2 regions of the Cupriavidus sp. 8B genome follow, and region 2 is predicted to be linked to the other one. Evidence: predicted binding sites of a transcription regulator. Region 2 holds the regulator's gene; the other holds the start of a gene.
The links. Region 2 encodes sigma-54, which starts transcription at its own class of promoters, with help from an activator protein. Its sites were predicted from a motif close to TGGCANGNAANCTGCTTT; they were not measured.
Positions count from the first base shown of each region.

Region 1 (4,204 bases), on a different contig from region 2:
GCGCTGGGAGAGGTGGATCGCGTCGTGGTGGCGGTGGACCGCAACCCGATCCGCACGGTGCTGGAGTTCGAGCCGCTGAAGGTGCGCCCCTCGCTGTCGTTCCGTTTCAAGCTGGAGCAGGCGTCGCCTGTGCGGGTCGCAGCCCGCACGCGGGACGGCATATGGCATGTCGGCGGGGTGATGGTGGATGCCAGCGGCGGCGGCTGCACGGTGCCCGGCGCCACCCGCCGCGACGGTTCGTGGAGCACCACGCTGAACCGGGTCGAATCGCGCGTGTTTCCCGGCTTCGGCGGCAGTGGAGGCCGGGTGCGGCTGCGTGTGATGCACCCGATGGACACCGGTCTCGTGGCTGGCATCCCGGCTTTCCATATCGAGTCGCTGACCATCTCCGACGCCGCCCGGCAGCCAATGTTGCGTCTGGCGCTGCATGAGCCGGTGGCGGAGAACCCGATCTTCTCCTTTGACCTGCGCGAGGTCATGGAGCGCGGCATGATGGTATCCGGCCGGGACAACAACGGTAACCGCTTCGCTGCACAGGTGACACCATGAGACGAGCGCTGGGGATCCTGCTGTTGCTGGCGGCTCAGGCGGCGGGTGCGCAGGTTGGGGACTACCGCCTCGCGCCCCGGCAGATCGCTGCCGACGTGTGGCTGCTGGAAGGCGCCAACGCGGATTTTTCACCGGACAACGGCTGCAACATCATCAATACCGCCTTTGTCGATACCGGCGACGGCGTGGTGGTGATCAACACGGGGCCGTCGCGCTTGTACGGCGAGCAACAACGCCGTGCCATCGCCTCAGTCACGGCGGCGCCGGTGCGGCTGGTCCTCAATCTCAACCTGCATCCTGATTACTTCTTCGGCAATCAGGCCTATGCGGACGTGGGTGCCAGCGCCCTGGCCGGCACCATCGCCGGTGCGCAGCGCGAGGGTCCGGCCTATGCCGACAACCTCTACCGCATGTGCGGCGACTGGATGCGCGGCACCGAACCAGCGCCGCCGGGCCAGTCGTTGATGCCGGGCAAGCGCACCATGGGCCGGCACACCTTCGAACTGCTGCGGATGGACGGTCATACCGCTGACGACCTGGTAGTGCTGGACCGCAGCGCTGGCATCGTGTTCGCGGGTGGCGTGGCATTCCGCGAGCGGGTGCCGACCACACCGCATGCGGACCTCAAGCGCTGGCTGGCGAGCCTGGACCGGCTGCAGGCGCTGCTGCGAGAGAGCGGCGCGCGGCTGCTGATCCCCAGCCACGGGCCGGCGCTCGGCAGCGCGGATGCCATCGCGCAGACCCGCGGCTACCTGCACTGGCTGGACGCCCGCATGACCGGGGCGGCATCGCAAGGGCGCGACCTGGCGGAGGTGATCGCCATGCCCGTGCCGAACGAGTATGCCCGTTGGGGCGCCATGCCTGCCGAGTACCTGCGCAACGTGACGCATCTCTACCCGGCTTATGAGGACGCCGCGCTGACGCATTGAAGCGGGTCCGTTGAGTTGTTCAATTCCGCAACAGCGTCAACGCAGTGTCCCGCGCTGGTACGCCGCCGGGGTGAACGCAGGCCACGGCAGGGGCCAGTTGCCAGTGTTTTCCACTGGCATGGGAATTGCCAGGAGTCTGTCTGGTGTGCGTGGCGCACCGTGGAAGATCGACAACAAGACAGAGGAGCAGACAATGAGGACGTTAAGGGTGATGATGGTGGTCGCGGCGACAGCCGCGAGCCTGGCGGCACACGCCGCCGTGACCGATGCCATGATCGAGAACGACGCGAAGTCGGCGGGCGACGTGCTGTCGTGGGGGATGGGCACGCAAGGCCAGCGCTTTTCCACGCTGACCCGCATCAACACAAAGAACGTCAGCCAACTGGTGCCGGCCTGGTCGTTCTCCTTTGGCGGCGAAAAGCAGCGCGGGCAGGAATCGCAGCCGCTGATTCACGACGGCAAGATGTTCGTGACCGCCTCTTACTCCCGCATCTACGCCCTCGACCTGAAGACCGGCAGCAAGCTGTGGAAATACGAACACCGTCTGCCCGAAGGGATCATGCCCTGCTGCGACGTGGTCAACCGCGGCGCGGCCCTGTACGACAACCTGGTCATCTTCGGCACGCTCGACGCGCAACTGGTGGCGCTCGACCAGAAGACCGGCAAGGTGGTGTGGAAGGAAAAAATCGAGGACTATGCCGCAGGCTACTCCTACACCGCGGCGCCCTTGATCGTCAAAGGCATGGTGCTGACCGGCGTCTCGGGCGGCGAGTTCGGCGTAGTTGGCCGGGTCGAGGCGCGCGATGCCAGGACCGGCCAGATGGTGTGGTCCAGGCCGGTGGTGGAAGGCCATATGGGCTACAAGTACGACAAGGACGGCAACAAGACCGAGAACGGCGTGACTGGCACCCTGAACGCCAGCTGGCCCGGCGAGACCTGGAAGACCGGCGGCGGCGCCACCTGGCTCGGCGGCACTTACGATCCGCAGACTGGCCTGGTCTACTTCGGCACCGGCAATCCTGGGCCTTGGAACAGCCACATCCGCAAGGGCGACAACCTGTACTCGGCCTCGACCGTGGCGCTCGACCCGGCTACCGGCAATATCGTCTGGCACTACCAGAACACCCCCAACGATGGCTGGGACTTTGACGGCGTCAACGAGTTCGTGACCTTTGACCAGGACGGGAAGCGGCTCGGCGGCAAAGCCGATCGCAACGGCTTCTTCTACGTCAATGACGCCCGGAACGGCAAACTGGTCAACGCCTTCCCCTTCGTCAAGAAGATCACCTGGGCAAGCAGCATCGACCTGAAGACCGGACGGCCCAATATGATCGCGGAAAGCCGCCCGGGCGATCCGGCCGCCGGCAGCGATCCGAAGAAGGGCCAGTCCGTCTTCGCCGCCCCCGGCTTCCTTGGCGGCAAGAACCAGCAGCCGATGGCCTACAGCCCGCAGACCGGCCTGTTCTATGTGCCGGCCAATGAATGGGGCATGGATATCTGGAATGAACCTGTCGGGTACAAGAAGGGCGCCGCCTTCCTCGGTGCCGGCTTCACCATCCATCCGCTCAACGAGGACTACATCGGCGTGCTGCGCGCGATCAATCCCAAGACCGGCAAGATCGAGTGGGAAGTCAAGAATTACGCGCCGCTGTGGGGCGGGGTGATGACCACCGCTGGCGGCCTGGTGTTCTGGGGCACGCCGGAAGGCTACTTGAAAGCGGCCGATGCCAAGACCGGCAAGGAACTGTGGAAGTTCCAGACCGGCAGCGGCGTGGTGGCGCCCCCGGTCACCTGGGAAGACGGCGGCGAGCAGTATGTGGCGGTGGTGTCGGGCTGGGGCGGCGCCGTGCCGCTGTGGGGCGGGGAAGTTGCCAAGCGCGTGAATTTCCTGGAGCAGGGCGGCTCGGTGTGGGTGTTCAAGCTGCACAAGAGCTGAACGTTGCCGGCAGCCAAGCAGTGAAACTGCCCTGCGCGTGCCGGCATCGCACACCGATGTCGGCACACGCAGGGGTTGGTCGATCAACAGAGAATTGGGATGTGTGCATGCAGAAGGTGAAAGGACTCTTATCGTTGTCGGTCGCGGTGCTGGTGGCCCTGTGTGTGGCTCGGGCCGAAGCAGCGCCCGATATGCAGGCGCTGGCGGACCAGAGCGGTTGCTTTTCTTGTCACAGCATGAAGGCCAAGGTAGTGGGGCCGGGCTTTGCCGAGGTAGCGGACAAGTACAAGGGGGACGGGGAAGCGCCCGAGCGGCTCGCAAAGAAGATCCGTGAGGGCGGAAAAGGGGTTTGGGGGCGAATTCCCATGCCGTCGCACGAAAATATCAGTGAAGCGGATGCCAGGAAGCTGGCACAGTGGGTTCTGAGTATCAGATGAGCATTGGAAGAGACCGGTGCCTGACCTGACGGTCGGAGAAAAGCCGGATACGAAGGAAGAATTTGCAAAGACGTTTCACATCGGCCCGAACGGCTGCCCAGGCACGGCGTGAAACGTCTTTGATTTTTTGTGCTCCGCTTTTTTACTTCCGGCTTTCGCTACCAGCACGGCCCGCTTCGCTGCTTAGCCTGAGCGAATTCCCGTCGCTGCGGAAGACCATCCCGCGCGCCTGTACCTCGGCCAGCCTTCCCTGTAGCACGATCTCCATGACCCTCCCATGTTCTCCCGACCGATCGCAGACCGGATCCGTGGCGGCGGCATCGCCGGTCAGCAGGAACGCCTGGCAGCGGCAC
Region 1 covers NZ_BAAILO010000653.1:25,899-30,102, forward strand. The annotation lists gene ACYP5B_RS52115 (quinoprotein dehydrogenase-associated SoxYZ-like carrier) at 1-549, shown strand, start outside; gene ACYP5B_RS52120 (quinoprotein relay system zinc metallohydrolase 1) at 546-1,478, shown strand; gene ACYP5B_RS52125 (PQQ-dependent methanol/ethanol family dehydrogenase) at 1,672-3,414, shown strand; gene ACYP5B_RS52130 (c-type cytochrome) at 3,522-3,851, shown strand; gene pqqE (pyrroloquinoline quinone biosynthesis protein PqqE) at 3,994-4,204, opposite strand, start outside.
Region 1: ACYP5B_RS52125 (PQQ-dependent methanol/ethanol family dehydrogenase) is a predicted target of sigma-54. The motif match lies at 1,593-1,610, and genes of this name have one in related genera.

Region 2 (4,204 bases):
GGCGATCACCAGGAACGGCGGCTCCAACAGGATCAGCTCGCCCATCTGGCGCTTGCGCATCTCGTCGTCGAGGCGCTGGTAATACGTGATTTCGGGCTTGCCCAGCACCTGGATCCGGTTCGGGTGGATCAGGTTCAAGTGGCCGACGAGATCGGCCGCCGACGTGGCTTCACGCGCAAACTCGACATCGAAGGCCCGGTCCGCGCCTTCCAGTCCTGCTACCCAGGAGAGTTTGATATCGGCTGCGTTGTCGTCGAAGATCGACTGCGAGGTGACGCCAGTGAGTTCCATTCGGGTGCTTTCAGGGACGGGCTTTCAGTGGCGGATCAAGGGTGCCATTGCGTCAGCAACTGGTGCACGTCGTCGGGGGTGGGCAGGGTAGCCAGTCCTTCGCGCATCTCGCGGTCGGACAGCAACTGGGCGATCTCGGAGAGAATTTCCAGATGCTGCTGGGTGGCCTGTTCGGGCACCAGCAGGAAGATCAGCAGCGCTACCGGCTTACCGTCGGGCGACTCGAAGGGGATCGGCTCGGCCAGGCGCATGAAGGCGGCCAGCGGCTGCTTCAGTCCCTTGATGCGGCCGTGGGGGATCGCAACCCCGGCGCCAAGGCCGGTGGACCCCAGCGACTCGCGGGCGAACAGGTTGTCGGTCACGGTCGCGCGCGCAACGCCATGGTTGTTCTCGAAGAGGAGCCCGGCCTGTTCGAACACGCGCTTCTTGCTGGTGACGCTGACGTCGAGGTTGATGTTGCCGGGTGGCAGCAATTTAGCCAAACGATTCATGTGGAATGCGCAGGGTTTTCTAGAAAGCAGGCCCGGGGCAAGGAGGCGTCCCGCCGGGCGGAAAGAAGATAAAAACCAAGGCCCGATGTTTCCACCGGGTGTCCCCATGCCGGTGTCGGGCGTCTGGCCATTATAGAGCAGGCCCGCTGCCGCTTTGTGCATTGCAATAGCCGAGGCGCTGAAGCGGTGCCGCATGCACGGAAATGGCCAGGCAAATCAACTATGTATGGCACAGCATACACCGGTACATATGCGTTGCGGAATCCCCTGCGTGGCCCGAAGGGGGGAGGCTGGAACGAAAAAGCCGCGCTGGGCGCGGCTTGATTCCGTTTTCAATGGACTGACACCGACGGCCCGGTATGTGGGCCGCCAGGCACGGTCATTGCTGCATCTGGGATGCGGCCATCTGGTACTTGACCGCTTCACGGTCGTGGCTTTGCACGCGATCCTTGTGGCGAATCACCTGCCGGTCGAGCTTGTCGACCAATGCGTCGATAGCGGCATACAGGTCTTCATGATGCGCTTCGACAAAGATGTCCTTGCCCTTGAGATGTAGATTGATTTCCGCGTACTGCCGCCGGTCCTTTTCTTTTGTATTGTCGACAGAGAGCAGCACACTTACGCCAATGACTTGATCGAAATGCCTGACGATACGCTCCAGTTTCGTTTCCACGTACTCACGCAGAGGGGGCGTGATGTCCAAGTGGTGTCCACTGATCTTGAAGTTCATAGCGTTTCTCCTTCTGAAAGAGCTGCATCAGGCAGGCGATGCAGCTCGGCTACAAAGTCTTACGGAGATTGACCGCGGGAATCTTGAGCGCTTCGCGGTATTTGGCAACGGTACGCCGTGCTACCACAAAGCCTTGCTCGCCGAGCAATTCGGCAATCCGGCTGTCGGACAAGGGGTTCCTAGCGTCTTCGGCTCCTATCAATTGCTTGATCAACGCACGGATTGCCGTTGATGAGGCCGCGCCGCCGGTTTCTGTGGATACGTGAGAGCCGAAAAAATACTTCAGCTCGAAAGTCCCCATCGGCGTTGCCATGTACTTATTGGTAGTCACCCGAGAGATGGTGGACTCGTGTAAACCCAGTGTATCGGCAATCTCCCGCAAAACCAAGGGGCGCATCGCAATTTCACCGTGGGTGAAGAAGTTCTTTTGACGTTCGACAATGGCTTGTGCGACGCGCAATATCGTGTCGAACCTCTGCTGGATATTCTTGATCAACCAGCGTGCTTCCTGCAGCTTTTGCTGCAGTCCCGCCGCGCCGGCATCGCCTTTTGCACCGCGCAAAATCTGCGCGTACATGTCGTTGATACGTAGCCGCGGCATCACATCCGGGTTGAGATGGGCGATCCATCCGCCGCTCAACTTTCGAACGAAAACATCGGGTACCACGAAGTCGGCTTCCGGCCGGCTGTAGGCATGGCCGGGATAGGGCGCGAGCGAGCGGATCAGTTCATGCGCCGCCTTGAGTTCCGGCTCGTCCACTTGCAGGGCTTTTTTCAGGCGCGTGTAATCGCGCACCGCCAGCAGCTCCAGGTGATTGGTGACGATGCTCAGCGCCAGTTCGCGCTGCGGATGCTTGAGCCTGCGCAGTTGCAGCGCCAGGCACTCGGCTGCGTTGCGCGCCCCGACGCCCGGTGGATCGAAGCTCTGCAGCAGCGTAAGCACGGCCTGGATCTCGTCGACCTCGAACTCGAGCTCCTCCGGCAGCTCGCTGCAGATTTCCTCGAGCGTGGCGCTCAGGTAGCCGTCATCGTCCAGGGATTCGACCAGGAAGATGGCCAGCCCTTTGTCTCGCAGGGAAATCTTGAGCGGCGCCAGCTGCTCCATGAGGTGTTCGCGCAGCGTGGGCTCGGCGTCGCGCAGCTGCATCGGTGTTTTTTCGTCGTCTTCGCCTTGCGGGCGGCGGGCGAAATCGTCCAGGCTCCAGTCGTTGCCGTAATCCTCGTTGCTGTCGGAATAGCTGTCGTCGGCTTCGGGGGCGCCATCGGGGCGGTTTTCGCTGGTGCCCTGGCCATCGGCGGGCGCTGGCGCGGGCGCGCTCTGGAGGTTCACCGAGCCGTCCGAGGACACGCGCAACGGGCTGTCGAGCCAGTCGTTCTCGCGCTCGAGCAAGGGGTTCTCGGTCAGCGCCTGTTCCACTTCCTGCTGCAGTTCAAGCGTGGACAGTTGCAGCAGCCGGATCGACTGCTGGAGTTGCGGCGTAAGCGCGAGATGCTGCGAGAGGCGGAGCTGTAGCGACGGTTTCATGCGACCTATTTTATGCCCAACTTCCGTACTGGTGGAACGGAAATTGCTATCGCTGGCGTCGCATGATCGTTTGAAGGATGAAAGGCGACACCGAAGCCGCCCGGGGGGCCGATGCGCGGCAGGCGCCGCGCGCGCCTTTACATGCGGAAGTTCTCGCCCAGGTAGACCTTGCGCACCGACTCGTTGGCGATGATGTCTTCAGGCTGGCCGGACGCCAGCACCGCGCCCTCGCTGATGATGTAGGCGTGGTCGCAGATGCCCAGCGTCTCGCGTACGTTGTGGTCGGTGATCAGCACGCCGATATTGCGCGCCTTGAGGAAGCTGACGATGCGCTGGATTTCGCCGACCGCGATCGGGTCGACGCCGGCGAAGGGCTCGTCAAGCAGGATGAAACGCGGCGCGGAGGCCAGCGCGCGGGCGATTTCCACGCGGCGGCGCTCGCCGCCGGACAGCGACAGCGCCGGGTTGTCGCGCAGGTGGGCAATCTGCAGGTCATCCAGCAGGGTGTCCAGCCGGCGCTCGATCTCGGCCTTGCCCAGGGGCTTGCCATCGTTGAGCTGCAGTTCCAGCACCGCGCGGATATTTTCCTGCACATTGAGCTTGCGGAACACCGAGGCTTCCTGCGGCAGGTAGGACAGGCCCATGCGTGCCCGCTCATGGATGGCCAGGCCGCTGATGTGCTTGTCGTCGAGCACGATATCGCCCTCGTCCAGCGCCACCAGCCCCACGATCATGTAGAACGACGTGGTCTTGCCCGCGCCGTTGGGGCCGAGCAACCCGACCACTTCGCCGCTCTTCACGTCGAGGGACACATCCTTGACCACAGTGCGCGAGCCGTAGCGCTTCTTCAGGTGGCGCACGACCAGCGTGCTGCTGTCCTTCAGGGTGGCGGGCTGGGACGGTGCGGTCTGGGTAGCGGTCATGAAGGTCAAGGCAGAATCCGTGGATTGGGGGCGTGGCGGCGTCAGGTCAGGGGTTGACGGGGGCGGGTGCCGGCTTGAGCGGCAGCGGGTTGGCTGCGCCGCCGCTGGCGGGCTGCTCCTGGCGCGGCGACAGCACGGCGCGCACGCGGCCGGACGGGCTGCCCGCGGTCGCGTTCTCGGCGCCGCCGCTGGCCGTATAGAACTCGTTGCGGCTGTCATAGGTGATCACCGCGCCGCGGATCTC
Region 2 covers NZ_BAAILO010000211.1:69,689-73,892, forward strand. The annotation lists gene hprK (HPr(Ser) kinase/phosphatase) at 1-291, opposite strand, end outside; gene ptsN (PTS IIA-like nitrogen regulatory protein PtsN) at 327-782, opposite strand; gene hpf (ribosome hibernation-promoting factor, HPF/YfiA family) at 1,162-1,512, opposite strand; gene ACYP5B_RS21315 (RNA polymerase factor sigma-54) at 1,562-3,037, opposite strand; gene lptB (LPS export ABC transporter ATP-binding protein) at 3,175-3,960, opposite strand; gene lptA (lipopolysaccharide transport periplasmic protein LptA) at 4,007-4,204, opposite strand, start outside.